3 regions of the Kutzneria sp. NPDC051319 genome follow, and region 3 is predicted to be linked to each of the others. Evidence: riboswitches for the same ligand, from Rfam matches in the RefSeq annotation. Region 3 holds a riboswitch; each other region holds the start of a gene.

The links. Region 3 has a riboswitch for S-adenosylmethionine ahead of thrC (threonine synthase). Riboswitches for the same ligand answer to the same signal wherever they lie in the genome.
Region 1: another riboswitch for S-adenosylmethionine. It lies ahead of AB0M73_RS26895 (GNAT family N-acetyltransferase); the one in region 3 lies ahead of thrC (threonine synthase).
Region 2: another riboswitch for S-adenosylmethionine. It lies ahead of AB0M73_RS19730 (aminotransferase class V-fold PLP-dependent enzyme); the one in region 3 lies ahead of thrC (threonine synthase).

Annotation. Positions count from the first base shown of each region.
Region 1 covers NZ_JBFBAM010000030.1:189-10,565, forward strand. Annotated here, with positions in the region: gene AB0M73_RS26870 (LuxR C-terminal-related transcriptional regulator) at 1-2,073, opposite strand, end outside; gene AB0M73_RS26875 (MarR family transcriptional regulator) at 2,304-2,750, shown strand; gene AB0M73_RS26880 (hypothetical protein) at 2,741-3,460, opposite strand; gene AB0M73_RS26885 (PadR family transcriptional regulator) at 3,466-3,786, opposite strand; gene AB0M73_RS26890 (hypothetical protein) at 3,983-4,471, shown strand; gene AB0M73_RS26895 (GNAT family N-acetyltransferase) at 4,521-5,099, opposite strand; SAM riboswitch class IV at 5,114-5,229, opposite strand; gene AB0M73_RS26900 (hypothetical protein) at 5,315-5,899, shown strand; gene mutM (bifunctional DNA-formamidopyrimidine glycosylase/DNA-(apurinic or apyrimidinic site) lyase) at 5,975-6,841, opposite strand; gene rnc (ribonuclease III) at 6,928-7,671, opposite strand; gene rpmF (50S ribosomal protein L32) at 7,703-7,885, opposite strand; gene AB0M73_RS26920 (DUF177 domain-containing protein) at 7,888-8,469, opposite strand; gene AB0M73_RS26925 (DivIVA domain-containing protein) at 8,739-9,464, opposite strand; partial or broken gene AB0M73_RS26930 (ribonuclease) at 9,585-9,671, opposite strand; gene coaD (pantetheine-phosphate adenylyltransferase) at 9,696-10,178, opposite strand; gene rsmD (16S rRNA (guanine(966)-N(2))-methyltransferase RsmD) at 10,209-10,377, opposite strand, start outside.
Region 2 covers NZ_JBFBAM010000017.1:101,343-111,719, forward strand. Annotated here, with positions in the region: gene ileS (isoleucine--tRNA ligase) at 85-3,201, shown strand; gene AB0M73_RS19705 (helix-turn-helix domain-containing protein) at 3,325-3,873, shown strand; gene AB0M73_RS19710 (DUF167 domain-containing protein) at 3,884-4,138, shown strand; gene AB0M73_RS19715 (potassium/proton antiporter) at 4,245-5,726, shown strand; gene AB0M73_RS19720 (SRPBCC family protein) at 5,819-6,256, shown strand; gene AB0M73_RS19725 (hypothetical protein) at 6,264-6,539, opposite strand; SAM riboswitch class IV at 6,717-6,833, shown strand; gene AB0M73_RS19730 (aminotransferase class V-fold PLP-dependent enzyme) at 6,872-8,227, shown strand; gene lspA (signal peptidase II) at 8,284-8,805, shown strand; gene AB0M73_RS19740 (RluA family pseudouridine synthase) at 8,843-9,727, shown strand; gene AB0M73_RS19745 (AsnC family protein) at 9,868-10,377, opposite strand, start outside.
Region 3 covers NZ_JBFBAM010000009.1:111,442-121,818, reverse strand. Annotated here, with positions in the region: gene AB0M73_RS11605 (peptide-N4-asparagine amidase) at 1-1,451, opposite strand, end outside; gene AB0M73_RS11600 (glycoside hydrolase family 3 N-terminal domain-containing protein) at 1,842-4,157, shown strand; gene rpsT (30S ribosomal protein S20) at 4,274-4,537, shown strand; gene AB0M73_RS11590 (hypothetical protein) at 4,598-7,270, opposite strand; gene holA (DNA polymerase III subunit delta) at 7,431-8,402, opposite strand; SAM riboswitch class I at 8,491-8,607, shown strand; gene thrC (threonine synthase) at 8,618-9,880, shown strand; gene AB0M73_RS11575 (cache domain-containing protein) at 9,877-10,377, opposite strand, start outside.

The sequences.
Region 1 (10,377 bases), on a different contig from region 3:
CGCGATCTGAGGATTGGTCAGCCCCGCCGCGACCAGCTCCGCCACCTCGCGTTCGCGCGCCGTCAGCTCGGACGACGGCGGCGCCACCGACCGCATCGGCCGGCCGGCCCGGGCCCCGATCGCCACCGCCCGGGCGAAGCCGATCGCCGCGCCCTCGGCCATCGCCGCCTCGAAGGTCCGCTCGCCCAACGCCGTCCTGAGCAGGCCGGCCGCCGCCTCGTGCCCCATGGCGAACGGCCCCGGCTCGTACAGGCGCAGCCCGATGTCCGACCACAGCTTGGCCGAGGCGCCCATGAGCAGGGCGGCCCGGTCGTGGTGGCCGGCGGCGGCGCAGGCCCACGACAGCGTCTCCATCGTCCAGCCGCAGCCCCACATGTCGTCGATCGCCTGGAACCGCCGCAGCGCCTCCTCGATCAGCGTGATAGCCCGCTCCGGATCCCGGCGGACGAAGTGCGCGCCGAACGCCCAGGTGGCATTGGCCAGCGAGTAGTCGGCCTGGAGGCGCTCGGCCCTGGCCACCAGCTCACGGCAGTTGGCCTCGGCGTTGCCGTCGCCGCTGTTGTAGGCCAGCCACATGTCCGCCGCGAACACGTCGCCGTCCGCGCCGGCCCGCTCGAACAGGTCGCGAGCCCGCGTCAGGTTCCGCACCACCGCGGCGTTGTCGGCCTCCACGATCCAGGCCCGGATTCCCTTGGCCTGCAACGTGGTCGCGTCGGCGATGTCGTCGCCCGTGTCGGGGATCAGCTCGGTCGACAGCGTCGGATCGCCCAGGAACACCGCGGTCATCGACGCCCACGCCAGCCCGATGGCCCGCAGCGGCGTCGGCTGCGGCTCGCCGCTGGCCAGCGAGATCCGCAGCCAGCGCAGGCCCTCGGCCAGACCGCCGACCACGTACCAGCAGTGCGACCGCAGCAGGGAGACGGCCATGTCCAGCGCGGCCGACGATTCGCCGGGCGTGCGCAGGCTCCAGTCCATCGATGCCAGCACGTTGGGCAGCTCGGCGCGGATGCGTTCCAGCCAACGCAGTTCGTCCGGGCCGAACCAGCTGGTGGCGGCGTCGTGGGCGAGCCGCTGGAAGTAGTCACGGTGGCGTTGGCGCACCCTCTCCGGGTCGTCCAGGCGCTGCGTTCCGTACTCGCGAATGGTCTCCAGCATCCGGTACCGCACCCGGCCGCCGCGGTGCTCGCTCGTCAGCAACGACTGCTCGGCCAGGCCGGCCAGCGCGGCGAGGACGTCCTCGCGGGGCAGGCGGTCGTCGGCGCACACCTGCTCGGCGGCGGCCAGGTCGAGGTCGCCGGCGAACACCGACAGCCGGGCCCACAGCAGCCGCTGGTGTTCCGTGCAGAGCTGATAACTCCAGTCCAGGGCGGCCGCCAGGCCGTTGAGCAGCTTGAACCGGTCGTCCAGGCGTTCCAGCAGGGTGGCCATGCCGATCGACCGCAACTGCGCCGCCGCGAGCTCGATGGCCAGCGGCAGGCCCTCCAGCCGCTGGCACAGCCGCAGCGCCGTGTCCCGATCGCCGGTCGACGGCGTGAAGTCGGGCATTGCCGCCTGCACGCGGTCCATCAGCAGGTTGACCGCCTCGGCCGCGAGCGGGCGCAGCTCGACGACGTGCTCGCCGGCGATGCCCAGCGGCTGCCGGCTGGTGGCGATCACCCGCAGCTCCGGCGCCACCGACAGCATCGCCCGCACGACGTCACCGACCGTGTCGACGAGGTGCTCGCAGTTGTCCAGCACCAGCAGCAGCCGCCGGTTCCGGACGTGATCGACCAGCACCTCCAGCGTGGTGCGGGTGGAGTGGTCGTGGACGCCGAGGCCCTTGGCGATCGTCTCGCACACCTGCTGCGCGTCGGCATTGCGGTTGAGCGTGGACAGATCGGCCCACCAGGCGCCGTCCGCGAAAGACCGCCGCAGCTCGTGCGCGAGCCGTAGGCTGACGCGGGTCTTGCCGACGCCGCCGACACCGGTCACCGTCAGCAGGTGCGCCGAGGTCAGCAGCCGGCGCATCGCCGCGAGATCGTCACGCCGCCCGACGAACGAGCTGATCTCGGTTGGTAGCGATCCTCCCGCCATGGACCAACCCTAAAACGCCCCCGGCTACGCCACCGCCTACGCCATCGCGCGGATGCCGTGACAATGCCCGAAAAGGCACGCTGGGTGACGGGGGTGGAGGGGAAGGCTGATGGTCCACCCGCCGGGGGGTTGGGTGGGCCATCGTCCCCTCATTCGCGCACTTGGCGGACCGGGTCCATGGCCGCGGGGATATCCTGGCCATCCGTTGTGACCGGTTCGTGGAGGCTGCCGTGACCACCGATCACCAGGTCGGCCAGCAGCAGTCGCTCCACCTGCTGATCTCACTGCACCGGCTGCTGCGCACCATCCGCCAGGCCGCGCCGGCGGGTCTGTATCCGACGCAGCTGATCGTGCTGAACCAGCTGTTGCAGGCCGGGCCGATGCGGGTCGGCGAGCTGGCCGCGCAGGTGCCGTGCTCGCAGCCCACCGCGACCACCATGGTCAGCCACCTGGAGGCGATGGGCCTGGTGGCCCGCGAGCCCGACCCGTCCGACGGCCGGGCCATCCAGGTCATGCTGACCGAGACCGGCCGGGAGACGATCATCTCCGTGACCCACGGCGACGCCGAGTTCATCGACGCCCGGCTGGCCGAGCTCACCCCCGAGGAGGCCGCCCAGGTGCTGGCCGTCGTGCCGCTGCTGGACCGGCTGTCCGGCCAGCGCGGCGATCAGAGGTAGATGGTGAAGTAGGTCAGCAGGAGCGCGGCGACCAGGGCGTTGGCCGGCACCACCAGCCACAGCAGGCGGCGGTCGACCCGGCTGTAATGGCCGACCAGGATCGAGATCACCGCCGCCGGCACGCCCAGGATGACCAGGCCCACGAGGCCGGCGCGGGTCAGCATGACCACCGGCAGCACCCGCACCAGCCACCAGGCCGGCTGCAGGCTGTAGACGTAGGCCAGCACCTTGCCCGAGACCGTGGACTCGTCCGGCTCGCGGAACTCCAGCAGCGCCCGGACGGCCGGCAGCTCGGCGACCGCGCGCATGCCGCCCGGGCCGCGGATCAGCAGCGGCAGCGAGATGGCCAGGCCGATCAGCCCCGACAGCGCGAACAGCGGCACCAGCACCTGGGCGCGGTAGGCGCCGACGATCACCGCGCCGGCCAGCAGCATCGCGCTGGCCGTCATGACCGTCAGGCCGGCCAGCCCCAGCACCTCGACGCCGTCGCCGCGTTCGGCCGTCAGCTGCTGCGTCGGCTGCTCCGGCTCGGGCGGCGGCGGGTAGCCGGCCGCCGAGCGCAGCTCCGCCGCGTACGCCTCCGGGTTGCCCAGCCGCAGCTCCAGCTGGTCCTCCCCGTGTTCGCGGGCCAGCTCGCGGACGTGCTCCTCGGTGTCCTCCAGCAGCTCGTCCACCTCGGCCGGCGGCAGGTCGGACAGGGCAGCCCGCATCCGCGTCAGGAAGCGCTCAGTAGTTGATCCATCGTCTTCGCGAACGTCCGCCACGTCCTGCACGACTCCTCCAGTCGAACGCGTCCCGACTCGCTGACGCGGTAGTACTTGCGGTGCGGTCCCTCCTCGCTGGGCACGACGTAGGAGGTGAGCAGGTCGGCCTTGTACAGCCGGCGCAGCGTGCCGTACACGGACGCGTCGGCCACCTCGTCCAGGCCGCTCTGCCGCAGCCTGCGCAGCACGTCGTAACCGTAGCCGTCCTCCTCCCGGAGCATGGCCAGGACCGCGAGGTCAAGGACGCCCTTGAGCAGCTGGCTGGTGTCCAACCGATCCTCCCGGTGATGCGCTGTGCCCACTATTACGCAATGCGCACTACTACGCAAGTCGGAGATGCCGGCACGGGAGGACTCCTCACATCCGGCGTTGTCCGGACGTTGATGTCCGGCGCCGGATCCCCGGCGCCGGACAACCCGTCCTCGCTACACCGGTGGTCAGCACACCAGCTGTCTACGAGGGGAATTCATGTCCACCATCTCCCGGCGGTCCGCCGCCGTCGGCGTCGCGTCCCTGGCCGCCATCGGCGCCCTGTTCGCCGCCGCCGTGCCCGCCTCCGCCGCCCCGGCCGCCGCTCAGTCCTGCGCCGTCAACCTTCAGACGCACACCACCGCCTGCGGCGCCGGCGAGTCCCAGGCCAAGCAGCTCGCCGCCGTGCCCGCCGCCTCCGTCCTCGCCGTGCGGCTCTACGACGGCTACAACTACACCGGCACGTCCTGGGACTACTACGTGCCCAAGGCCTGCACCGCCGGCTACGACGGTGAGTACGGCCTCGCCGACCTCGGGCCGGCCAGCAACAAGGCCAGCTCGGTGCACACGTACAACCACTGCGACGTCCACCTGCACGACCCGCTCAACTACGGCAACCCGCACTCCGTCTGGATCGACCAGGCCCCCGACCTCCGCACCATCGGCGACGGCTGGAACAACCGCGCCAGCTCCATCGGCATCTCCTGACGCATCACCCATGCCGCCGTGGATCCAGGGGGTCCACGGCGGCTGCGTGTCAGGGGCTTTCTTCGAGCAGGCGGGAGGCGTTCGGCCAGGCCATGCGCAGGGTGGGAGGGCCGTTGAGGCGCCATGGGTTGTCGCCGGGCGGCGCCGGGAGCGTCTCGACGCAGGTGCCGCCGCGAGCGACGTAGAAGTGCTGGGCGGCGGTGTTCTGCTGGAGCACCCACAGATACATGGCCTTGCCGGATGCCCGGTCGACCACGGCTTCGGCCGCACGGGTCAGGAGTTGGGTGCCGAGGCCGGCGCGGCGCTGGTCGTGGCGGACGTGGAGGTTGTCGACGAGGCTGCCCCACTGGGGATCGGCGTCGAAGACGACGTGGATGAAGCCCACCAAGCGGTGGTCGTGCTCGGCGAGCACGGTCTCGCTGTTGGTGGGCGAAGCCAGTCGGGTCGTCCACACGGCGCGGCGATCAGCCATGACGTCGCCGTCGAGGTATGCGTCGGCGTAGGCGCCACGGTAGAACCGGCGCCAGCTGTCGGCGTGGAGCTGCGCCACCTGGCCGGCATCGGCGGCCCCGGCGGGACGGAACAGCGGAGTTTCCCCTTGCAGGACAGTGTTTTGGTCAGCGGGCATGAGCAGCTCCGTCGCTTCGCGGCTTGCCCGACGCCGGTGCGCCGAGCCCGGTCCTCACCCGGAGCACCCCGCCCGCGAACGCCGGGGTTGCCGGCCAGCAAGCCGGGGCTGAACGCTGGCACTCATGACCTGGCGCCGAAATTAGCACCGGTGATCCACCGGCGCCACGGCCTATTTCGGCCACGGGCGGCGCGGTGTGCTGCAAGACTGCAGGCATGACCGAGGACTTGTTCGTACAGCAGGAAAAGCTCCAGATCGAGGCGCACGCCGTGTGCACCGACCTGAACATCGACGCCCTGCTGGCCGAGTTCGGCGACCCGGTGCACACCGGCAGCTCGGTGCTGGGCCTCATGGTCAAGCGGGACGTCGACATCACCGTGGCCTGCCCCAAGCTGGACACCGGGGCCGTCGCCCGGCTCGGGGCCGAGATCGCCCGGCACGAGCGGATCTGGAAGGTCCAGTTCCGCAACGACACCGGCCACTGGAACGTCGAGCCCGAGCAGTACCCGGACGGCCTCTACCTCGGCCTCGGCTACGGCTCCGCCGAGGGACAGCGCTGGAACTTCGACATCTGGTTCGTCGACGAGCCGTCACGCATGCCCGACCTCGACCACGTCAAGACGCTGCCACCCCGCCTGACCCCCGAGACCCGCCGCGCCATCCTGGCCATCAAGCACGCCTGGGCCGACAATCCCGCCTACGGCAAGACGGTGCGCAGCTACACCATCTACTCCGCCGTCCTCGACAACGGCGTCCGCACCCCGGCGGACTTCGACGGCTGGCTGGCCGATCGCGGGTAGCTCGTGGTGCGGCCACCGGCGGCAGAGTCGCGAGGCCCCGCCGGTGCTTCGCCCGGTTGCCGGAGGCGGCGCCATTTAGATACGCGGATTCTTGGGCATTGGCTGGCATTTCGGGCAGGAGTAGGAGGAGCGGTTCATGAAGGGGTCGCGGCGGATGACGCTGCCGCAGCGGCGGCAGGCGCGGCCCTCCTGGCCGTAGACGGCGAGGGCGCGGTCGAAGTAGCCGGACTGGCCGTTGACGTTGACGTACAAGGCGTCGAAGGAGGTGCCGCCGGCGGCGAGGGCCTCGGTCATGACGTCGGTGGCGGCCGAGAGCAGGGCGGCGGCCTGGGGGCGGGTGAGCTTGTCGGTGGGGCGGGCCCAGTGCAGCTTGGTGCGCCACAGGGACTCGTCGGCGTAGATGTTGCCGACACCGGACACGAGGGTCTGGTCGAGCAGGGCGCGCTTGACGCCGGTGCGCTTGCGCCGCAGGGCGGCGACGGCGGCGTCGGGGTCGAAAGCGGGATCCATGGGGTCACGGGCGATGTGCGCGACGGGGGCGGGCAGGGAGGCGCCGTCGACCTCGACGAGGTCGGCCAGGGCCAGGCCGCCGAAGGTGCGCTGGTCGACGAAGCGGAGCTCGGGGCCGCCGTCGTCGAAGCGGAGCCGGACCCGGAGGTGCTTCTCGTCGACGGCGTCCTCGGGCTGGACGAGCATCTGACCGCTCATGCCGAGGTGGGCGATGATCGCCTCGGAGTCGTCGAGCTCCAGCCACAGGTACTTGCCCCGGCGGCCGGCGGCGACGATCGAGCGGCCGGCGAGGCGGTCGGCGAAGTCGACGGGCCCGGGCACGTGCCGGCGGACGGCCCGCAGGTTGAGCACCTCGACGGCGGTGACGCGCCGGCCGGTGACATGGGCGTCCAGGCCTCGGCGCACGACCTCGACCTCGGGCAACTCCGGCATGTCCATCCTTCCCAGGAGAACCCAGAAGGGGGCATTCCTGGCGTGAGACGCCTGGAATGCCCCCTTCCGGGCACCACTTCGACAGATCAGCCGGTCGCGTCCTGCGCGCGCGGCCCTTCCGCCTTGAGCGTGGTGTAAGCGGCCTCGGCCGCCTTCTGCTCGGCTTCCTTCTTCGTTCGGCCGCCGCCGGAACCCAGTCCCCGCCCGCCGACATAGACGGTGGCGGTGAACTCCTTGCGGTGATCGGGTCCCTCGTCGTCCACCCGGTACTCGGGCACGCCGAGTCCGTGGGCGGCGGTCAGCTCCTGGAGGCTGGTCTTCCAGTCCAGTCCCGCGCCCTTGAGCGGCGCGGCCTCCAGCAGCGGGTCGAACAACCGGTGCACAAGGCCCCGGGCAACGTCGATGCCATGGGCAAGGTAGACGGCGCCGATCATGGCTTCGAGACCGTCGGCGAGGATGCTCGCCTTGTCCCGGCCACCGGTCAGCTCCTCGCCGCGCCCCAACAGCAGGTGCGCACCGAGGCCACCGTCGCTGAGGTCACGAGCGACGCCGGCCAGCGCCATCATGTTCACCACGCTCGCTCGCAGCTTCGCCAACTGCCCTTCGGGCAGGTCGGGGTGTCTGCGATAGAGGTGGTCCGTCACCACGAGTCCGAGGACGGCGTCTCCGAGGAACTCGAGACGCTCGTTCGGCGGCAGGCCGCCGTTCTCGTACGCGTAGGACCTGTGAGTGAGGGCCAACACAAGAAGCTCGGGGTCCAACTCGACACCCAGTGCCTCAAGTAGCAGGGCCCGATCTGGCGCCGGGCCCCGTGATCCCTTACCTCCCACCGCGCTCAGCCTTCTCGCCGGGAGGTGGCGGTCAGGCCGGCTGGACGACCTGGCGGCCGTCGTACTGGCCGCAGGCCGGGCACGCGATGTGCGACAGCTTGGGCTGGCGGCAGGCGCGGTTGGAGCAGGCCACCAGGTTCGGGGCGACGGCCTTCCACTGGGCACGGCGCGTACGGGTGTTGGAGCGGGACATCTTCCGCTTCGGGACGGCCACGACTAGCTCTCCTCCTCGGTCCCGCCGAACTTCTCCTGCAGAGCAGCCCAGCGAGGATCAATCGTCTCATGCGCGTGGTCGGGGCCCAGGTCGGCCCACTTGACGCCGCACTCGGCGCACAGTCCACGACAGTCCGGCGAGCACAGCGGAACCTGCGGCAGCGCGAGCACGACCGCGTCGCGCACCACCGGCTCCAGGTCGAACAGATCGTCGACGAGCCGTGAGATCTCGTCTTCGTCCGTGGTCGCCTCGGTCGCGCTGTCCGGATAGGCGAACAGCTCGGTGAAGCGGACCTCGACCGTGCCGGACAACGGATCAAGACACCGCGAGCACTCCCCGACCGTCTCCGCCGTGGCGGTCCCGGTGGCGAGCACACCCTCCACTACCGACTCGACCAGCAGATCCAACACGACCTCACTGCCCACCTCGACCCCGATGACGTCCGGGTAGCCGAAACCACCCGGTGCCGGAGCCACTCGGTGGTAGCTGCGGCTGGAGCCGGGTCGGCGGCCGATGTCCCTGGTGTCGATAACCCATGGGCCGGCCATCTGCTGGGTGCGCGCGTGTGATCGTTGCTTAGGCATGGTGGTTGTGTCGCTGGTGGGGTGACTTACCGTGGCCAGCCGGTCAAGAGTACTCAAGAAGAGGGCCAGAAGGAAAATCGCCTGGTCAGTGCCTATGCCGCGCGTTCCGCGCGGGGTGAGGCCGCTCGAACCCAGCGCCTTCGCTTGCCGACTTTAGCCCGCCGCGTCGGCTCGGGTGGCGGGGCACGTCGGGTGGCGGCGGGCGAAATCCGCCCACCGCTCCAGGCGCCGGCGCGGCCTCGCGACTCCAGGTCGGGGGCCGCGTTCGGTCAATCCCGGGCGTAGTCGAACGGGGCCGCCGAGGAGGCGGTGCTGGACATGGGGGCCCGCAGGCTGGCCCGGCCCTTGCCGACGGTGCGCAGGGTGTGGGCCAGCAGGTCCTCGAAGTCGGCGAGCTTGGCGTCGACGTAGGCGTCGCACTCGCCGCGCAGGCGGTTGGCCTCGCCGCTGGCGGCGTCCAGGACGCGCGCGGACTCGGCGTGCGCGGCCTGCACGACCTCGGTCTGCTGGACCAGCCGGTGCTGCTCGTTGCGGCCGTCCTCGACGGCGCGCTCGTAGGAGGCGCGGCCGGCCTGGACCATGCGGTCGGCCTCGGCGCGGGCCCGGCCGGTGAGGTCCTCGTACTCGTGCCGGCCGGCGGCGGCGACCCGCTCGGCCTCGTTCTCGGCCTCGGCGACCATGCGCTCGGCGTGCGCGCGGGCGTCGGCCACCATGCGCTCGGCCTCGGCGCGGGCCTCGGCCAGCATCCGCTCGGACTCCTCGCGGGCCTTGCCGACGCCGCTCTCGCTCTCGTGCTGGGCCTTGGAGATCATGCTGTCGCGGTGGTCGAGCACGTCCTGCGCGTCGTCCAGCTCGCGGGGGATGGCGTCCCGGATGTCGTCGAGCAGCTCGAGCAGATCGCCTCGGGGCACGACACAGCCGGAGGTCATCGGCACGCCGCGCGCTTCCTCGACAATCGTGACGAGTTCGTCGAGGGCCTCGAACACCCGGTACACGTCGCACTCCTCATCGGCTATACGGCTGGCAGTCTCCAGTCTGCCCGCTCCACCGCCGCCGCGCCGGGAGATCGGGGCGTGTCCGGCGCCCGATCTTTTCGACCGGGCGCCGGCGCGGGCTCACTGGTCGACGTTGACCAGGGAGAACGTCGCGTAGTGGTGGCCGGTGCAGAAGTGCTCGCCGGCGGAGCCGGTGACGACGCGACGGGCGCCGTTGACAGTTCTGCGCGTTCAGGCCCGCTCGGCCAGCCGCGCCGTCAGCCGTTGGTGGACGAGTTCGGGCAGCAGGTGGGCGACGTCGCCGTGGTAGGTGGCGACCTCCTTGACCAGCGAGCTGGACAGGAAGCTGTACTCCGGGTTGGTCGGCATGAACAGCGTCTCCACCCCGGACAGCCGGTGGTTCATCTGGGCCATCTGCAGCTCGTAGTCGAAGTCGCTGATCGCCCGCAGGCCCTTCACGATCGCCTTGACGTCGTTGGCCCGGCAGTAGTCCACCAGCAGCCCGTGCCACGAGTCGACCCGCACGTTGGGCAGGTGCGCGGTGACGTCGCGGATCATCTCCATGCGCTCGTCGACGGTGAACATCGTCTTCTTGCTCTTGTTGATCATCACCGTAACGATGACCTCGTCGAAGACGTCGGCGGCCCGGGTGACGATGTCCAGGTGGCCGTTGGTCACCGGGTCATAGGAGCCGGGGGAAACCGCACGCCTCATACGGCGGACCGTAACAGGGATGCCGGCCGATCACCGCGTGGCGGCGATCACGGCCCAGTGCAGGGTGGTCTCCCCGTATTTACGGCTGCGCGCCGGCTCGATGCCCTCGGGCCAGCGCGGATCCTCGCCACGGGTGGACCGCTCCACCACGAGGGTCGCGTCCTCGGCGGCCCACGACCGCAGGGCCTCCAACACCTCG
Region 2 (10,377 bases), on a different contig from region 3:
CGGCAATCGGGGTGGTACCGCGGTGCGCCGGAAGGTGCGTCGTCCCCGTCAGGACTGACGACGGGACCGCGAGGAGCAACACGGATGGCCTATCCACTCGAATCGTTCACCGAGGGCGGCGTGCCCGCGCAGCCCTCGTTCCCCAAGCTGGAGACCGCGGTCCTCGACTACTGGGGCAGCGACCGCACCTTCCAGGCCAGTGTGGACGGTCGCCCGGCCGGCGAGAACGGCAGCAACGAGTACGTCTTCTACGACGGCCCGCCCTTCGCCAACGGCCTGCCGCACTACGGCCACCTACTGACCGGCTACGCCAAGGACGTCGTCCCGCGCTACCACGCCATGCGCGGCAAGCACGTCGAGCGCCGCTTCGGCTGGGACTGCCACGGCCTGCCGGCCGAGGTCCGCGCCGAGAAGGAGCTGGGCATCTCGTCCAAGGCGGAGATCGAGGCGCTGGGCGTCGACAAGTTCAACGACGCCTGCCGCACCTCCGTGCTGCGCTACACCGACGAGTGGCGCGACTACGTCACCCGCCAGGCCCGCTGGGTCGACTTCGACAACGACTACAAGACGCTCGACCTCGACTACATGGAAAGCGTCATGTGGGCGTTCAAGACCTTGTGGGACAAGGGTCTTGTCTACGAGGGCTTCCGCGTCCTGTGGTACTGCTGGCGCTGCGAGACGCCGCTGTCCAACTCCGAGACGAAGATGGACGACACCTACCGCGACCGGCAGGACCCGGCCGTCACGGTGGGCATGCGCCTCGACTCCGGCGAGCTGGCGCTGATCTGGACCACCACGCCGTGGACGCTGCCGTCCAACCTGGCCATCGCCGTGCACCCGGACGTCGACTACGTGTCGGTCGAGGCCAATGGCGAGAAGTACGTGCTGGCCGAGGCCCGCCTGAGCGCCTACGCCCGCGAGCTGGGCGAGGAGCCGACAGTGCTGGCCCGCTTCAAGGGCACCGAGCTGCTGGGCCGCCGCTACACGCCGGTGTTCGACTTCTTCGCCGGGCGGCGCAACGCGCACCAGGTCCTGCCGGCCGACTACGTCACCACCGAGGACGGCACCGGGCTCGTGCACATCGCGCCGGCCTTCGGTGAGGAGGACAAGGTCGTCACCGACGCCGCGGACATCGAGCCCGTGGTGCCGGTGGACGCGCGCGGCCGGTTCACCGCCGACGTGCCGCCGTACGCCGACGTGCAGGTGTTCGAGGCCAGCAAGCAGATCATCAAGGACCTGCGCGAGCGGGGCGTGCTGCTGCGGCACGAGACGTACAACCACTCCTACCCGCACTGCTGGCGCTGCGACACGCCGCTGATCCAGCGGGCGGTGTCGTCCTGGTTCGTCGCGGTGACCAAGTTCCGCGACCGCATGGTCGAGCTCAACCAGGGCATCAACTGGGTGCCCGACCACGTCCGCGACGGCCAGATGGGCAAGTGGCTGGCCAATGCCCGCGACTGGAACATCTCCCGCAACCGGTTCTGGGGCTCGCCGATCCCGGTGTGGATGTCCGACGACCCGGCCTACCCGCGGACCGACGTCTACGGCTCGCTGGACGAGCTGGAGCGGGACTTCGGCGTGCGCCCGAACGACCTGCACCGCCCGGTCATCGACGAGCTGACCCGGCCCAACCCGGACGACCCGACCGGCAAGTCCACCATGCGCCGGGTGCCCGAGGTGCTGGACTGCTGGTTCGAGTCCGGCTCGATGCCGTTCGCCCAGGTCCACTACCCGTTCGAGAACACGGACTGGTTCGAGCACCACTACCCCGGCGACTTCATCGTCGAGTACAGCGCGCAGACCCGCGGCTGGTTCTACAACATGCACGTGCTGGCCACGGCCCTGTTCGACCGGCCGGCGTTCCGCAACTGCATCGCGCACGGCATCGTGCTCGGCGACGACGGCCAGAAGATGTCCAAGTCGCTCAACAACTATCCGGACGTCAACGAGGTGTTCGAGCGCGACGGCTCGGACGCCATGCGCTGGTTCCTGATGTCCAGCCCCATCCTGCGCGGCGGCAACCTGGTCGTCACCGAACGCGGCATCCGCGACTCGGTGCGCCAGGCCGTGCTGCCGCTGTGGAACTCCTGGTACTTCCTCGCGCTGTACGCCAACGCGGCCGGCGTGCAGGGCGCCTGGCGGGTCGACAGCGAGCACGTGCTCGACCGGTACGTGCTGGCCAAGACCCACGACCTGGTGACCGAGGTGTCCGCGGCCCTGGACGACTACGACCTGGCCGGCGCGTGCTTCGCCGTCCGGGACTTCCTCGAAGTGCTGACCAACTGGTACGTCCGCCGCTCGCGCGACCGGTTCTGGGCCGGCGAGCAGGACGCGATCGACACCCTGCACACGGTGCTGGAGCTGGTGAGCCGGGTGGCGGCGCCGCTGCTGCCGCTGACCACGGAATCGGTGTGGCGCGGCCTGACCGGCGGCCGGTCGGTGCACCTGACCGACTTCCCCAAGGTCGACGAGGTGCCCGCCGACGCGGCCCTCGTGTCGGCCATGGACGAGGTGCGGCAGGTCTGTTCGGCGGCGCTGTCCCTGCGCAAGGCCAACAAGCTGCGGGTGCGGCTGCCGCTGGCCAAGCTCGTGGTGGCCACGCCGGACGCCGAGGCGCTGCGGCCCTTCGTCGGTCTCATCGGCGACGAGGTCAACGTGAAGTCGGTCGAGCTGACCACGGATGTGGCCGCGCACGGCCAGTTCCAGCTCACGGTCAACGCCAGGGCCTGCGGCCCGCGGCTCGGCGCGGCCGTGCAGAAGGTGATCAAGGCGGTGAAGGCCGGCGAGTGGACCGCCGCCGAGGACGGCTCGGTGTCCGCGGCCGGCATCGACCTGCTGCCCGGCGAGTACGAGCAGCGGCTGGTCGCCACCGACCCGGCCGCCACGGCGGCGCTGCCCGGCGGCTCCGGCCTGGTCGTGCTGGACACCGCGGTCACCGACGAGCTGGCGGCCGAGGGCGTCGCGCGGGATGTGGTCCGCGTGGTGCAGCAGGCCCGCCGCGACGCCGGCCTGGACGTGTCGGACCGGATCACGCTGACCGTCTCGGCGGCCGACGACGTGGTGGCCGCTGTGCGCGTCCACGAGGCGTTCCTGGCCTCGGAGACCCTGGCCGACGCCGTGGCGTACGGGGCGGTCGAGGGCGGAGTGACCGGCGCGGTGGGCGACGGCGGCGAGGTCGCGGTGCAGGTGGTCAAGGCCTGAGAAAGGTGGTGGCGACCCCGGTCACCCCCATGGCACCGGGGTCGCCACCGGCTGTTGCGGCTCGCGCGGGACTTCCGTACGCAGCCGTACGGATCCCGGGTCCATACGGTAGCGTATGGACCCGTGGCCGGGAAGCGCCGGACGAAGGACGACTGGGTCGCAGCCGCCCTCGTGATGATTGCCGAGAAGGGCGTGAGCGCCCTCGCCGTCGAACCGCTCGCGCAGCGGCTCGGCGCCACCAAGGGCAGCGCGTACTGGCACTTTCCCAGTCGTGAGGCGCTGTTACAGGCGGCGCTGGACCGGTGGACCGACGACATCCTCAGCGGTATGGCCGCGTTCGCCGCGGTCGAACGGCCGCCGGAGGAGCAGCTGTGGCTGATCTTCAGCCGGGTGGTGGTCGACCGCCCCGAGAACGATCTCGAGTTCGCCATGATCGCCGCGACCGACGACCCGCAGGTGGCCGCGGCGATGCGGCGCCTGAGCGATGGGCGGCTCGCGCTCGTGGAGTCGCGGCTGGCGGAGCTGGGATTCACCGCCGCCACCGCCCGTGAGCGGGCTCTGCAGATGCACACGTTTCTGCTCGGACACGTGCAGATGGTGCGGCGCGGCGTGGAGATCAGCGATCCCGTCGAGTACGCGCGCGACGCCTTCCGGCTGCTGACCGCGCCGTAGGATTCGATTCGTGAAGTTCGCTGTGCGCGTAAAACCCGGTGCGCGGCGGGAGGCCGTCGGCGGCGTGTGGGGCGACGGGGCGCTGATCGTGGCCGTCGCCGCGCCGGCCGTGGAGGGCAAGGCGAACGAGGCCGTGCGCAAGGCGCTGGCCGGCGCATTCGGGATCCGCCGTCAGGACGTGCTCATCGTGTCCGGCGAGCGCAGCCGGGACAAACTCGTGGAGCTGCCGGACGCCTACGACCGGTTGCGCGAACTTCTAGGATAACACCGAGTTGCAGTGTCCACTGTGGACATCCACAGTGGCCGATTAGTACTTTTCCGTGATCGTCACGCACACTGTTCATGCCGACAGGTGACATCCGGGAGGTGGGATGCCTACTCTTTCGACAGCGCTCGGTATAGGTGCGGCGGTACTCCTGCTCTCCGTGTTCGCCGTGCGCGTATCGGTGCGCCTCGGTCTGCCCTCGCTCCTGCTGTACCTGGGCATCGGCCTGCTCATCGGCGAGGCCGGCTTCGGGATCCGCTTCGACAACGCCGCGCTCACCCAGTCGCTGGGCATCGCCGCGCTGGTGCTGATCCTGGCCGAGGGCGGGCTCACCACGCGGTGGTCGGCCGTGAAAAGCTCGCTGGGGCAGGGAATCGCACTGTCCACAGTGGCGGTCGCGGTCAGCATCGCCGTCACCGGCTTCGCGTTACACCTGTTGCTGGGCCTCGACTGGCGAATGGCCCTGCTGTGGGGCGCCGTGCTGTCCTCCACCGACGCCGCCGCCGTGTTCAGCGTGCTGCGCGGGGTCGGCGTCTCCAAGCGGCTGGTCGGCGCGCTGGAGCTGGAATCCGGCCTCAACGACGCGCCCGTGTTCATCGCCGTCGTGCTGCTCGTCGCCGCCGATCCGGTGGGCTGGACCACGCCGCTGCTCGCCGTCTACGAGCTCGGCATCGGCGCCGCCGTCGGCATTCTCGTCGGCTGGCTCGGCGCTTTCGGGCTGAGACGCGCGGCCCTGCCGGCGACCGGCCTCTATCCCGTCGCCACCGTCGCCATGTGTGTGCTGGCCTATGCGTTCGGTGACCTCGTGCACGCCTCCGGCCTGCTGGCCACGTACGTCACCGGCCTGGTGCTCGGCAATTCCCGGCTGCCGCACCGTTCCGACACCCTCTCCTTCGCCGAGGGACTCGGCTGGCTGGCCCAGATCGGCCTGTTCGTCTTGCTGGGCCTGTTCGCCTCACCCGCCCGGCTGCTGAGCGCCCTCGTGCCGGCCCTGGTCGCCGGGGCCGTGTTGCTGCTGCTGGCCCGGCCCTTGTCCGTGCTGCTGTCCATGACCCCGTTCCGCGTGAAGTGGCGGGAACAGGTCTTCCTGTCGTGGTCCGGGCTTCGCGGCGCCGTGCCCATCGTGCTGGCCCTGATTCCGTTGACCCAGGGCGTTCCCGGTGCCCAGCACCTGGTCGACGCGGTGTTCGTGCTCGTGGTCGTGCTGACGTTGATCCAGGGCGGCACCCTGCCCCTGGTCGCCCGATGGCTCGGTCTCGTCAAAACCGGTGACACACAGGAGATCGAAGTCGACTCCGCGCCGCTGGACACCCTGGGCGCCGAGCTCTTGCAGGTGCGGGTGCAGCCCGGATCCAAGCTCCATGGCGTGTATCTCTCGGAGCTCCGGCTGCCGGTGGGGGCCACCATCAGCCTCATCGTCCGTGGCGAGGCCGGTTTCACGCCCAAGTCGACCACGCGGCTCCAGGAAGAGGACCAACTCCTCGTCGTGGCCACCGACGACGCCCGCGACGCCACCGAGCGCCGCATCCGCGCCGTCGACCGCGCAGGCCGTTTCGCCCGCTGGAAGGGCGAATCGGGGCGAGACTGAACCCCCGCGAGTCCCGCTCTCCGACACACCGAAATACGGTTTCGCGCACACCTACGAGGTAACCCCGGGCGGCGCGGGAGCGACAAACGAGCATGGCCGTCGACGTCCGGACCGAGATCGTCATCGACGCCCCGCTCGCGCGGGTCGCCGACTACGCGGCCGGCCCGGGCAATGCCCCGGAGTGGTACGTCAACATCCGCTCCGTGCGCTGGGAGACCGAGCCGCCGGTGGCCGTCGGCTCGCGGGTGGCCTTCGTGGCGCGGTTCCTCGGCCGGGAACTGGCCTACACCTACGAGATCGTCGAACATGAGCCCGGTTCACGGCTGGTCATGCAGACCGCCCAGGGGCCGTTCCCGATGCGGACGACCTACACCTGGGAGGCGGTCGGGCCCACGCGGACACGGATGACGCTGCGTAACAGCGGGTCGCCGTCCGGCTTCGCCACCGTGGCCGCGCCGATGATGGCGATGGAGATGCGCCGGGCCAACCGCAAGGACCTGGCCAACCTGAAGACCCGGCTGGAGTCCTGACGCGGGATCAGCTCAGGGTGCCGGCGAACAGGGCGCGGTGCACCGCCAGGTAGGCGGGGCAGGGGAACGCCGGGCGGGGCTGCCACCAGTGGTCGGGGCGGCAGGCGCCGCAGCGGCCGGCCGGGTCCGGGGAGTGCTCGCTGAGCAGGGTGGCGACGGCGTCGACGACGCGGGGGAGCTGGGCCCGGGTGACGCCGCTGACGATGCGGTCGTCGGGATCGAGGGCGAGGTCGGCGAGCATCGCCAGATGGCGACTGAGCTCGTCGTCGAGCTCGCGGAACATGACTACCTCCGGGCGGTCGGCCACACGTGGTGCGCCGCCGAGTCTGCGCCGGGCGGGCGGCAAATGGACCGGGCCTTCACCCCTCCGGGAACAGAAACACCCGTTAGTGACGGCTCTCACGATGTGAGAGGACGTCTCGACGGATCCGCGCACGGTCGGTTACCGTGGTCGACGTTAGGTCATGAGTGCCAGCGTCAAGCCCCGGCTTGCTGGCCGGCAACCCTCCTCCGCGGTGGGGTGCCCCGGGTGAGGACCAGGCCCTGTCGCACCAGGCGACAAGGGCAAGCGCGGACCCGGGTGCAGTGCGGGTCCCTGACCCGAGGAGCACCCCCGTGACCATCGCGATCCCGCCGGCCCGCAACACGGACAAGACCATCCCGACCGTGCCGGCAGTGGTCGGGGCCCGCCTGTCCGTGCCGCTGGTGACCGGAGACCGCGTCACGTACGCCAATCTCGACCACGCGGCCAGCGCCCCGTGTCTGGAGCAGGTCCGCGACGCGGTGGACGAACTGCTGCCCTGGTACGCGAGTGTGCACCGTGGCGCGGGATTCGCCTCGCAGGTGTCCACAAAGGTCTATGAGCAGGCCCGGAACACGTTGCGGCGCTTCGTGGGCGCCCGTAGCAGCGACACGGTGGTGTTCACCCGCAACACCACGGACGCCCTCAACCTGCTGGCGAAGTCGTTGCCGCGCCGCACTTCCGTGGTGCTGTTCGACACCGAGCACCACGCGGCGCTGCTGCCCTGGCGCGGCCCGAACGTCCGTCGCATTCAGACTCCGGAGTCGGCGGCCGCGGCCGTGCCGGCGCTGGAGGCGGCGCTGAAGCTGTGCCCGGAGGGCCCGCGCCTGGTCGTGGTCACGGGGGCCTCGAACGTCACGGGCGAGCTGTGGCCGGTGGCCGAGCTGGCCCAGGTGGCCCGGCGCTTCGGGGCGCGCATCGCCCTGGATGCCGCGCAGCTCGCGCCGCACCGCCCGGTGGACATCAAGGCCCTCGACGTCGACTACGCCGTGCTGTCGGGCCACAAGCTGTACGCCCCCTACGGCGCCGGCGCGCTGATCGGCCGGGCCGACTGGCTGCAGGCGGCCGAGCCGTACCTGGTCGGCGGCGGCGCCACCAAGAGCGTCGTCGACTGGGGCGACCACCTCGGCGTCGCGTGGTCGGCCGTGCCGGAGCGGCATGAGGCGGGGTCGCCCAACGTCGTCGGCGTGCACGCGCTGGCCGCGGCCTGCGACACGATCACCCGCCACGGCTGGGACCGCATCGTCGCCCACGAGCAGGCGCTGCTGACCCGGCTGCGTGAGGGCCTCAAGACCGTCCCCGGCCTGCACGAGCTGGCCATCTTCCAGGGCGACAACGACCGCGTCGGCGTCGTCAGCTTCACCGTCCACGGCCACGAGGCCGGCCTGATCGCCGCCGCGCTGTCCGCGGAGTACGGCATCGGCGTCCGTGACGGCGCCTTCTGCGCGCACGTGGCGACCCGGCGCCTGCTGGAGCGCGTGGAGGCCACTGAGCAGCGCGCGCTGCGGGCCAGCCTGGGCCTCGGCAGCACCGTGGAGCACGTGGACCGTCTCGTCGCCGCGCTGCGTGAACTCGTCACCAACGGGCCGAAGTGGACGTACGTGCAGGAGGACGGCAGGTGGGTGCCGGCCGACGACAACCGGCCGCTGCCGCCCTTCGTCGCCGCCTGAGGGACAATGGCCCGGTGAGCACCGAGCCCAACACCGAACCGGTCGCGGCGCAGCGGCTGCTGCCCCGCCGGATCGGCATGCTGGTGACAGCGGCTGTCGTCGCCCTGGCGCTGGACATCGTCACCAAGGCACTGGTCGTCGCGAACCTCGAGGGCAAGCCGCCGCTCGAACTCGCCGGCGGCCTGGTCTACCTGGACGTGATCCGCAACCCGTACGCCGCGTTCTCGCTCGGCGTCACGGGCATGACGTGGGTGTTCAGCGTGATCTGCGTCGGCGTGCTGGCCGCGATCGTCTGGGTCGCGCCCCGGCTGCGCTCGCGCGGCTGGGCCGTCGGCCTCGGCTTCGTGTTCGGCGGCGCCCTCGGCAACCTGCTGGACCGCATCTTCCGGGCCCCCGGCGCGCTGCAGGGGCACGTCGTCGACTTCATCTCCGTGTTCGGGCCCAACGCCCAGTACTTCCCCGTGTTCAACTTCGCCGACTCGGCCATCTGCGTCGGCGGCGCGCTCATCGTGCTGATGGCCATCCTGGGCCGCGACTACGACGGCCGCTCCACGCGAGAGGCCAAGACCAGTGAGTGACCTTCGCGAGCTGCCCGTGCCCGACGGCCTCGACGGCATGCGCGTCGACGCCGGCCTGTCCAAGCTGCTCGGCCTGTCCCGCACCACCGTCGCCACCCTCGCCGACTCCGGCGACGTGGTGGTCGACGGCCGCGCCGTCGGCAAGTCCGACCGCCTGATCGCCGGCTCGTGGCTGGAGGTCACGCTGCCCGCGCCCGCGCAGCCCGTCACCGTGCAGGCCATTCCCGTCGAGGGCCTCGTCGTGCTGCACGAGGACGACGACGTGGTGGTGGTCGACAAGCCGGTGGGCGTGGTCGTGCACCCCACCCCCGGCTGGACCGGCCCGACCGTGCTCGGCGGCCTGGCCGCCGCCGGCATCCGGATCTCCACCTCCGGCGCGGCCGAGCGGCAGGGCGTGGTGCACCGGCTGGACGCCGGCACCACCGGTGTGATGGTCGTGGCCAAGAGCGAGCACGCTTACACCGTGCTGAAGCGGGCGTTCAAGGAGCGCACCGTGGACAAGGTCTACCACGCGCTGGTCCAGGGCCATCCCGACCCGACTCGCGGCACCATCGACGCGCCCATCGACCGGCACCCCAAGCACGACTACAAGTGGGCCGTCGTGGCCACCGGCCGGCCCAGCATCACGCACTACGAGATGCTGGAGGCCTTCCGCGCCGCCTCGCTGCTGGAGGTGCACCTGGAGACCGGCCGCACCCACCAGATCCGTGTGCACTTCTCCGCCCTGCACCACCCCTGCGTCGGCGACCTGACCTACGGCGCCGACCCCGTGCTGGCCAAGCGCCTGGCGTTGACCCGGCAGTGGCTCCAGGCCAAGTCCCTGTCCTTCCACCACCCGGCCGACGGCCAGTGGGTGACGTTTGAGAGCCAGTACCCGGACGACCTGCGCATCGCCCTCGACCGCATCCGCGCGGAGAGCTGACCCCGCCTTTTTCTCACGTGAGTGGCTCATTTCGCTTCTGACGCCACTTGAGCCACTCAGGTGGGGAACAAGGGCTACGTGAGTGGCTCATTTTCGCTCAGAAGCCGCCTAAGCCACTCACGTAGCGAAAAAAACAGGGGTTAGAGCTCGATCTCCCAGGTGAGGGAGTGGGCGGGGTCGTCGGGGCGGGGGCTCCAGCGGACGGAGGTGAGCTCCGTGGAGTCCGGCAGCACGTAGACGGTGTGGCCGCCGGCGGTCTCGCCCGGCTGGACGCCGATGCGGTGGGGCGGGCGGGAGGACAGGGACACGGGGGCCTTGGAGACGGTCTGGCCGTCGGCGGCGATCAGCAGCAGGTAGAGGTCGGGCAGCGAGGAGAACGGCACGGTGCCGCGGTTGGTGAGCTCGGTGTGCACGACCACGGCCCGCTCGCCCTCCTGGAGGCGGTAGCCGGCGGCGGTGAAGAGGAAGTCGGCGGGGTCGACGACCTCGACGAGCTGGATGGACAGCTGCTCGCCCTCCAGGCCCACGGTCTGCTGCGAGGTGCCCACGGTGAACTTGGGCGGGGGCACGGGCTCGGCCTTGACGGTCTGCTCGTCGCCACGGGCCCACGCCGAGGTCTGCGGCGGACCCCAGGTGCCCCCGGCGGGCTG
Region 3 (10,377 bases):
CTGGTGTCGATGGTGTCCACGCTCAGCGCGGCCGGCCCGCCGCCGACCGTCCACAAGCGACGTCCCTGGTGGACGGTCGCGTCGATCCGGTAGTTGTTGTCGTCCACGATGTGCTGGGTGACGTCGGCAGTCAGCGAGAAGTCGAAGCCATTGGTCCCGTAGTTGCCGAGCACCCGCTGGTCGGTGGTCTGCTTCGCCCCCGAGTCGGCCAGGGTCGTGGTGTTGTCGAAGGTCCACTGCCCGGTCGAGTTCACCGGCACGAAGCCGGCCGAGGTGTGCAGCACGCCGGTGGTGCGCCACGACCGCTGGACGTGCGTGACGACCTTGTTGTCGAGGCCGGTGCCGTTGGTGGTGGTCCGCACATCAGCGTCCGGCACGATGTCCTGCAACAGCGTGCCGGTGACCCGCTTGACGTGTGGATCGGTGGTGGCGAACAGGTTTCCGCCCAGCGTCCACAGGTCGACGATGCCCTTCGGCGGGATCAGCTGCACGGTGTGCGGCTTGCCGTCGGTGAGCAGACCGATGAAAGGGCTCAGGTCGATCGTGTACGGCAGCGTGACGATGGAGTCGATCGCGGTGATCGGCCGCCACAGCATGGGCGCCACACCGCCGGTGTAGATCACCGAGTACGGCGACACGACCCCGGCGGGCCGGCCGTCGACGGTCACCTCGACCTCACGGTAGGCCCCGCCGCCGCACAGCCCGGCCGAGGGATTGGCCTGCACCAGGGAATCCGGCACGTTCGACCACCAGAACTCCTCGCAGCCGCCGCCCCGCGCGTAGATCTCGGCGGTCAGCTTCGCGGTGTTGGCCGGCACGGTCACCTGCGCGGTGTAGTTCTTGCCGGCCGCCAGGTCCTGCCAGCCCGGTTTCGAGGCGTCGGCGGCCAGCGGCACGACGGTGTCGGCCTGCTTCGGCGCCGGATGGGCCCGGTCGGCCTGGTAGTAGGTGATCGTGACGGTGATGTCGTAGGGCCCGGTGTAGGTGTCGTTGACGACGTTGCCCAGGTCCACCACGAACGGCTGCGGCTGGTGCAGCAGCGGCGAGAACTCGGTGATGTCGCGGTCGAAGCTCCAGGTGATGCCGGACGGGTCCGGCTCCGGCGTCGAGGTCCGCAGCACCTCGGCCCCGCCGATCCACAGGCCGGCGAGCCGGTCGTACTGGCGGCCCTGGCTCTTGCCGGTCCAGCTCAGCACCACCTTGGTCCACGGCCCGGCGCACTCGGCCGGCGGCGTCAGCGTGCCGACGTAGGGCTGGCCGTAGGAGTTGGCGAACACGTGCTGCATGGCGGTGACCGCGCAGTGCGGGGTCGGCGGTCTGCTGACCGGCGGCAGCGCGGTCAGCGGATCCTGGTAGTCGGTGACGACACGATCGGCGGCGCTCGCGGGCGCGGCCGTCACCACGCTCAACGCGGCAACGGCGACTAGCAGAGCGGTGAGATATCGGCGCACCACCGGACGCTAGCGCCCGGTCGAGTGTTCGCGTGACCCCCCGGACGGCGGTAATCGTTCACAACCATGGATGCCCGAACCGCGCCACGTTCACATCCGTGACCAGATGCTGGGACGTTCAGGAACCGTGTCCAATCGCGCGCTCAGCTGCGGAAATCCGTCCCCTCCCGGCACCGCTCACGGCTACCCGTGTGACGATCACCCGCGTTGTCCGAACCACCGTGACGCAAGGAAAGTCCTTGGCAGCACTGTAAAAACTCTGAAACACGTCACTGTGTGTGCCCAGATCGCGGGATGGGAGCGCTTCCAAATCCCCCGATCGGCGCTACTGGTCACGGGGCCTCTCGGACAAAGGTGACAACTGCGTTACCAGCCAGAACAGGAGGCACAGTGGCCCGAATCCGCCCCGGTATCCGCGCCGCCCTCGCGATGACGGCCGTCATCGCGCTGACCACGGCGCTGGCCCAGTCCAGCGGCCAGGCGTCGCCCAGCGGACCGACCGGCTCCGACGACCACGGCAGACCCATCTACCTCAACCCCGCGGTGCCGGCCCAGTACCGCGTGAACGACCTGCTGCGCCGGATGACGCTGGCCGAGAAGGTCGGCCAGATGGCGCAGATCAGGGTGGGCAAGCTGCGCGGCGACTGCAACAACGCCAACGGCCCGCTGGTGGCCTCCTGCGAACAGCAGGTGCTGGTGGACGCGCACGTCGGCTCGATCCTGTCCGGCGGCGGCGACTACCCGGTGGACAACACCGCCAAGGGCTGGGCCCAGATCACCAACGGCATCCAGCACTACGCGCTGGACAACAACCGCCTCAAGATCCCCGTGCTGTACGGGGCCGACGGCGTGCACGGCGACAACAACCTCGTGACCGCCACGATGTTCCCGCAGCAGATCGGCGTCGGCGCCACCTGGGACCCGGCGCTGGCCGAGAAGATGGGCGAGTCCACCTCGGCGACGATGCGCGCGACCGGCGTGTTCTGGGACTTCGCGCCCGTCTCCGACATCTCCCGCGACACCCGCTGGGGCCGCTACTACGAGACGCTGAGCGAGGACCCGCTGCTGGCCGGCTCCCTGGCCGGCTCGCTGGTCACCGGTCTGCAGGCCTACGACGGCAAGGGCGCCACGGCCAAGCTGGCCGCCACGGCCAAGCACTTCGCCGGCTACTCGGCCCCGGCGAACGGCCACGACCGGGTGCCGGCGCAGATCCCCGTGCGTGAGCTCCAGGACGTGTTCCTGCCGGCCTTCCAGCCGCAGATCGACGCCGGCGTGCTGACCGCGATGGCCAACTCCGGCGCGGTCAACGGCATCCCCGTGCACGCGTCGAAGTTCATGCTCACCACCGAGCTGCGCCAGCGCATGGGCTTCACCGGCGTGACCGTCAGCGACTGGTCGGACATGGCCAGCCTGGTCACCAAGTACCACGCCGCGCCGGACTACCCGACCGCCATCGCGATGAGCGTGAACGCGGGCGTGGACATGGCGATGGAGCCCTCCGACGCCGCCGGCTACACCAAGGCGCTGACCGACGACGTCCACAACGGACTGATCAGCCAGCACCGCATCGACGAGGCCGTCGGCCGCATCCTCAAGCTCAAGTTCGAGCTGGGCCTGTTCGACAAGCCGTTCGTCGACGAGAACGCGGCCGACGGGATCGTCAACGGGGCCGGCGCCGACCTCGCGCGGCAGGCCGCCACCGAGTCGACCGTGTTGCTGCGCAACGACAACAAGACGCTGCCGCTGTCCACCGGCGTGCACAAGATCGTCGTCGCCGGCGACAGCGCGGACAACCCGGCCCAGCAGTTCGGCGGCTGGACCGTGAACTGGCAGGGCGTCGACCCCAAGGGCCCGGTGCCGCCGGTGGTCACGCCGTTGCAGGGCATCAAGGAGGCCCTGCCCAACGCCACCGTCGTCGGCGCGACCGACGACACCGCCGTGGCACAGGCGGCGGACGCCGACGCCGTGGTCGTGGTGCTGGGGGAGAAGGCCGGCGCCGAGGGCACCAACGACAAGGAGAACCCGACGCTGACCGCCGCCCAGCAGTCCCTGGTGGACTCGCTCAAGGCGACCGGCAAGCCGGTGGTCGTGGTGCTGATGACCGGCCGGCCGCTGGTGCTCGGCTCCGTGGCCACCGCGCCGACCCTGCTGCAGTCCTGGCTGCCCGGCTCCGAGGGCGGGCACGCGCTGGCCGACGTCCTGTTCGGCAAGGCCAACCCCAGCGGCAAGCTGCCCATCTCGTGGCCCAAGACCGTCGGCGACCTGCCGATGTCCTACGACCAGCTGCCCGGCACCAACAGCGGCGCCAGCTCCGGCTACGACCCGCTGTTCCCGTTCGGCTTCGGCCTGTCCTACACGACCTTCGCCACCTCCACGCCGACCGTGAGCGCCGCCACCGTGCGGACCGACGGCAAGGAGACGGTGTCGGTGACGGTGACCAACAGCGGCACGGTCGCCGGCAGCACGGTCGTGCCTGTGTACGTGCACCAGGCGGTCAGCCCCGTGCTCGTGCCGGACAAGCGGCTGGTCGGCTACGCCCGGGTCGACCTCAAGCCCGGCGAGTCCAAGACCGTCCAGGTCAAGTTCAACGTCAGCCAGCTCGCGATCACCCCGGGCGACGTGGACGCCGCTGGCCGGCGCGAGGTGGAGAAGGGCGCGTATGCCGTGGTCGTGGGCACCGCGCAGGCGCCGTTCACGGTGCGTTAGACTGGCTGTTCGTGTCGTGCGGCGTTCCGTCGTGGAGGAAGACCCGGTGCTGTCCCGGACCGGGTGCCGTGTGAAGTGCGACACGACCCAGACGCAGTGAACTGAGAGGCAGTCGCGTGGCGAACATCAAGTCGCAGCAGAAGCGGATCAAGACCAACGAGGCCGCTCGCCTGCGCAACAAGGCGGTCAAGTCCGGTGTGAAGACCGCCGTCCGCAAGGTCCGCGAGGCTGTCGCCGCCGGCGACAAGGACAAGGCCCTCGAGCTGGTCCGGGTCGCCTCCCGCAGCCTGGACAAGGCCGCCAGCAAGGGCGTCATCCACGCCAACCAGGCGGCCAACAAGAAGTCCGCGCTCGCCGCGGCCGTGAACAAGATCGGCTGAGCACGCCGCTTCGCACGAAACGCCCCGCCCACGCTTCGTGGGCGGGGCGTTTCGCTGGTGCTAGCCGCCGGTCACCGTGCCGGTGATCTCGGTGTGCAGGTTGATCTCCGGCGGGTAGGCCTCGACCTTCAGCCGCACATGCTTGTCCGGCCCGGCCGGGGTGTGGGCAACGGTCGGAATGGTGAAGTCGGCCGCGACCTGCCCGGCGAGCAGCAGCGGGGCCAGCCAGAACCCGGTCACCTGGGACAGCGGCCGGGCCGGCGCCGGGTCGACGCCCAGCGAGCGCAGCCAGGCCGGGTCCACGTCCGCGGTCGACAGCTCGGGCCCGGTCGCCGGGACCAGGGCGTCGCCGATCACGTAGATGTCCGAGTCGGCCGGCGCGGACAGTGAGATGTGCCAGTTCAGGGCGCCGCCGGCGGCCGTGGACGCGGTCGGCGCGACGGTCACCGTCGGCACCGGGTCGTCGTTGGTCACCGTCACGCCGCCCTGGTAGGAGCCGACGACGGTGCCCTTGGCCGCCTTGATCTGCGCGCCGACGGTGTAGTCCGCGCTCCAGCGGGTGTTCCCGACCACGATCGCGGGCACGTCCACCGTGTGCTGCCCGGGCGCCAGCGTCAGCGCCTGCTCGGTGTAGTTCCGGCCGCTCGCGTCGGCCCGGAACAGCTTGAGCGTGCCGCCGGCCTCGCCGGTCACCGTCACCGGAATCTGGTACGTCTTCGAGCCCGAGTCGCCCTCCGCGGCCTTGAGCGTGCCGAGGTCGACTCGGGTCAGCTTGGCCGGAGCCGGTTCGGGCAGGCCGGGACGCCAGCCGTGGGCGTCGAGCAGCCAGGCCTCGCCGCTGCCGGTGGTCGGCGCCAGTTCGAGCTCGGCCACCTGGAGCACCGGCGGCACCGGGACCCGCACTTCCTGGGCCCAGTACGAGAAGGTGCGGTCCTGGCCCGGCAGGCCGTCGAGCGTGATCTTGCCGAGCGCGGTCCGCCCGCCGCTGCTGTTCACGGCCGTGACGTCGAACGAGGTGCCGGCCGAGTTGGGCGGCACGATCATCCGCAGCGCCAGGGACTGGTTGCCGACCAGCAGCACCGGCTTCGGCGGCTCGATCACCGCCACCGTGCCGGCCGACGACCAGCGCACGTCGATCGCCTCGCGACCGGCCTCGGTCGAGGACGAGTTGAGCGCCACGGTGTGCGGCGACTGGAACTGGGCCCGCCCGGTCAGGCAGGCGGTGGCGGTGTTGATCTCGTCGCACAGCTTTCCGCTGCCGGAGATCTTGGTGTTCCCATCGGGGATCACCACCGGTGTGCGCTCCGCGCCGAGGGCCGCGCTCAGCACGTGAGCCGGGTCGGCCGACGGCGCCCGCACCCCGGACCCGTCCAGCAGCGGCTGCACACGCAGGTCGTGGTCGAGGAACAGGTGCGCGGCCGCGGCGACGTAGGTCGCTCCGACCGCCCGTTGCTGCGGCGCGGTCAGGCGGGCGGGCTGACCGGGGTCGCACAGCGGATTCGGCGTGGGGCCGGCGTGGTAGTCGTCGACCGACGGGGCGGTGGAGACACCGGGCGTCCACTCGGAGTTGAAGAAGTTGTGGTTGGCGCCGGCGATGTACAGGGCACTGTGCAACGCCTTGCCCTTGCTGACACCCCGGGTCGAGTCGACGTACTGCTGCCCCTGGAGGTTGTAGACGTCGCCGTCACAGGCGGGCAGGAAGGTCACCGACGGCACGTCCGGGGTCGGGTTCTGGCCGAAGATCGTCGGCGCGATGAACACGTTTCCACGGATCGTCCAGCGGACCGGGCCCGAGTAGCCCGAGTCGAACGGCGGCGGGGCCAGGCTGTCCAGCGCCGCCTGGTTGACGCCTTCGCCCCCACGGGAATGCCCGACCAGCAACACCTTCGACATGTCCGCGACGGGAGCGTCCTTGACGATCTGCGGCGCCGAGCCGCGACCAGAGCCGGCCCAGTCCGCCCAGTGCTCCAGGTGCAGCCGGACCAGTGAGGAGCGCGCCTGCGCGCCACCGTCGGCGACCTGGTAGTCGAGGGCGTTGATAGCGTCCGCGGAGATGGAGACCGTCACGTATCCCTGCGATGCCAACAACTGCTGGGTCTGGAGATAGCCGCGATAGCTCGGCACCGGCAGGGAGCCGGCCGGGCACGGCCAACCCACGGGATCGGCTTCGGGGTCGGTCGGGCTGTAGCAGGCCTGGTGCCGGCCGTGCAGGAACAGCACCAGCGGGCGGTTGCCCGGGGCGTTCTTCGGGGCCACGACGACGGCCTGCATCTCGGTCGACCCGTTCAGCCCGGGCAGCGGCACCGGGTCGAGCGTGTACTCGCCGGTGCTCGTCTGGTAGCGGCCGGGAGTGCCGGAGTCCACGGATCCCTTGGGCAGCAACGGCGGCAGCGCGGCCGGCGCCCGGGAGTCGGCCTTGGCCTTCGGGTCCGGGGCGTCCAGCCGCTGGCCGCCGGCCCGGACCTCGATCTTGCTCGGATCGCCGATCGCCTTGCCGGGCAAGGAGAACGTACGGTTGTCGCGGCTCGGGCTGGCCCGGCCCAGCAGCTTGCCGCCGGACCAGAACTCCACCGGCGCGTCGCCGGTCAGCGGCTTCGGCGACGTCCAGACAACCTGGCCGTCCACCACCCGCCAGCCCACGGCGCTCGGGGTCTCCGCGATTCGGGCCTGGGCCGTCGGCCCCAGGGCGATCACTGTGAACACGGCCAACAGCAATGGTAAGAGCTTGCGCATCCGACCTCTATCCGTGGTCGCGACCCTGGTTTCCCCCAGTCGGATCCCACGGGTCGTCGAAGCATCCCCGCCACGGTAGGAGATCGCTGCGCGTCGGCGCAGCGATTCGAGCAGAACTCGGCTCTCACCGCCCGCTCGCGCGTCGGCGCTGCCCGACCGGTCAGCCCATCTGGTGCGCCGCGACCACCTTGAGCACAGCCCGCTCCAACGCGTAGTCCGCGTCGGCCGCCACACCCTTCACGTCGGCGTTGAGCGCGGCCACGACCTGCATCGCCGCCGCCAGCCCGGCCGGCGACCAGCCGCGGGCCTGGCCCTGCGCCCGCTTCACCTTCCACGGCGGCATGCCCAGGTCGCCGGCCATCCGGAACGGGTCGCCGCGACCGGCCGAGGCCACCTTGGCCACCGTCCGCACGCCCTCGGCCAGCGCGTCGGCCACCAGCACGTGCGGCACGCCGAGCAGCATGGCCCAGCGCAGCGCCTCCATCGCGCCGGCCCGATCCCCCACGACCGCCAGGTCGGCCACGGCGAAGCCGGTCACCTCGGCCTTGCCCTGGTGGTAGCGGCGCACCGCCGCCTCGTCGACCTTGCCGTCGTTGTCGGTGACCAGCTGCGAGGCGGCCGCGGCCAGCTCACGCAGGTCGTTGCCGACGGTCTCGACCAGCGCCGCCAGCCCGGCCGGATCGATCTTGCCGCCGGCCCGCCGCACCTCGTCCTTGACGAACGCGTCCCGATCGGCCGGCTTGGTGATCTTCGAGCACTCCACCACCGCCGCGCCGGCCTTCTTCAGCGCGCCCGGCAGGTCCTTGGCCACCTTGGCCCGGCCGCCGCCGGTGTGCAGCACGATCAGCACGATGCCGTCGGACGGCGCCTTGGCGTAGGACAGGACCGCGTCGGCGATCTCCTTGCCCACCTCCTGCGCGCCCTCCAGCACCACCACGCGGCCCTCGGCGAACAGCGACGGGCTCAGCAGCTCGGCCAGCTCCGGAGGGGTGAGGTCAGTCACCCGCTGGCGGGTCAGATCGGCGGTCGGGTCGACCTCGCGGGCCTGCGCCAACGCGGCCCGCACGGCCCGTTCGACCAGCAGTTCCTCGTCGCCGAGCACGAGCAGCAGCGGTTCGGGGGCGGCACTCACCCGACCATCCTTCCACGTCCCGCATGGTGGGCGATTGAGTGGCGATGCCAGGTCGAGGTGCCGTACCGTGCAGGTCACAACTGAATACCGCTCATCCAGAGGGGCAGAGGGAACGGCCCGTTGAAGCCCCGGCAACCGGCGACGCACGCTTTGTGGTGCGTCGATCACGGTGCCAATTCCGACCCACACGTGGGAAAGATGAGGAGATACCTCCCATGACCTCGACCGTCGACGCCCGCACCGCCGCCGCCTTCAACCTCGGCCCCGCGCGTGCCCTGAGCTGTCGCGAGTGCGGCCACCAGATCCCGCTGGCCGCCGAGTTCGCCTGTAGCGAGTGTTTCGGCCCCCTCGAAGTGGCCTACGACTTCGGCCGGGTGCGCCGCGAGGACATCGAGGCCGGCCCCAAGTCCATCTGGCGCTACCGCAACCTGCTGCCCGTGCCCACCGACGTGCAGGCCTACCCCAACACCGACCCCGGCCTCACCCGCCTGGTCAAGGCCGACCGCCTCGGCGCCGCCCTGGGCGTGCGCAACCTGTGGGTCAAGGACGACACCGGCAACCCGACGCACTCGTTCAAGGACCGCGTCGTCGCCGTGGCGCTGGCCGCCGCCCGCCAGCTCGGCTTCAAGGTGCTGGCCTGCCCCTCCACCGGCAACCTGGCCAACGCCGTGGCCGCCGCGGCCGCCCGCGCCGGCTGGGAGTCGGTCGTGCTCATCCCGTCCTCGCTGGAGAAGGCCAAGATCCTCACCACCGCGGTCTACGACGGCGCGCTGATCGCCGTGGACGGCAACTACGACGACGTGAACCGGCTGGCCACCCAGCTCGCCGCCGAGCACGAGGACTGGGCGTTCGTGAACGTCAACGTCCGCCCGTACTACGCCGAGGGCTCCAAGACCCTGGCCTACGAGGTCGCCGAGCAGCTCGGCTGGCGGCTGCCCGGGCAGATCGTGGTGCCGGTCGCCTCCGGCTCGCAGTTGACCAAGGTGGACAAGGGTTTCCGCGAGCTGGGCGAGCTCGGGCTGGTCGACGCCACCCCGTACCGCGTGTTCGGCGCCCAGGCCACCGGCTGCTCGCCGGTCGCCTCCGCCTACAAGGCCGGCACCGACGTCGTGACGCCGGTCCGCCCCGACACCATCGCCCGGTCGCTGGCCATCGGCGCCCCCGCCGACGGCCCGTACGTGCTGGACACCGTGCGCCGCACCGGCGGCGCCGTCGAGGACGTCACCGACGAGGAGGTCGTCGAGGGCATCCGGCTGCTGGCCCGCACCGAGGGCATCTTCGCCGAGACCGCCGGCGGCGTGACCGTCGCGACCGCGAAGAAGCTCATCGAGACCGGCCAGCTCGACCCCGACGCCGACACCGTGCTGCTGATCACCGGCGACGGGCTCAAGACCCTCGACGCCGTGGCCGACCACATTGGGCCCAAGGCCACCGTGCCGCCCAACGCCGCCGCCGTCATCGAGGCCCTGGGTCTCTAAGGCATCACCAGCACTATCGGGGCGTCTCCACAGCGACGAACGCCGGCGCGCGCCTGTGCGCCGGCGTTCCACCACGCCGGCACGTCCGCGTCCCGCATCAGCGATCCCGTCGGCGATTTCGCGCTGTTGGAGACGATCACCCGGCCCTGGGCGTTCACGAGGGCCGCTCGCGATCCCAGGCTCCTGAGCTTCGGCTGCAGCACGTGCTCGAACTCCCGCACGAACACGTCCGCCCCCACCACTCCCGCGAACGCGCCGTTCCGCTGCGCCGGCACCGTGAACGTGAGTGTGTACTCGTCCGTGCAGAGGTAGTCCACGTACGGCCCGTTCACGTGCCGCCGGCCCGTGTCCCTTGACGCCGTGAACCAGGATTGCCTTGTGTAGTCCAGGAAGTTCGCGCTGCCCGGCTCCAGGCTGATGAACAGCTGCGCCGGCTCCGCGCTCGTGGCCGTCCACCACTCGAACCCGTACTCCTGGTCCGTCAGCACGTGCGGCGC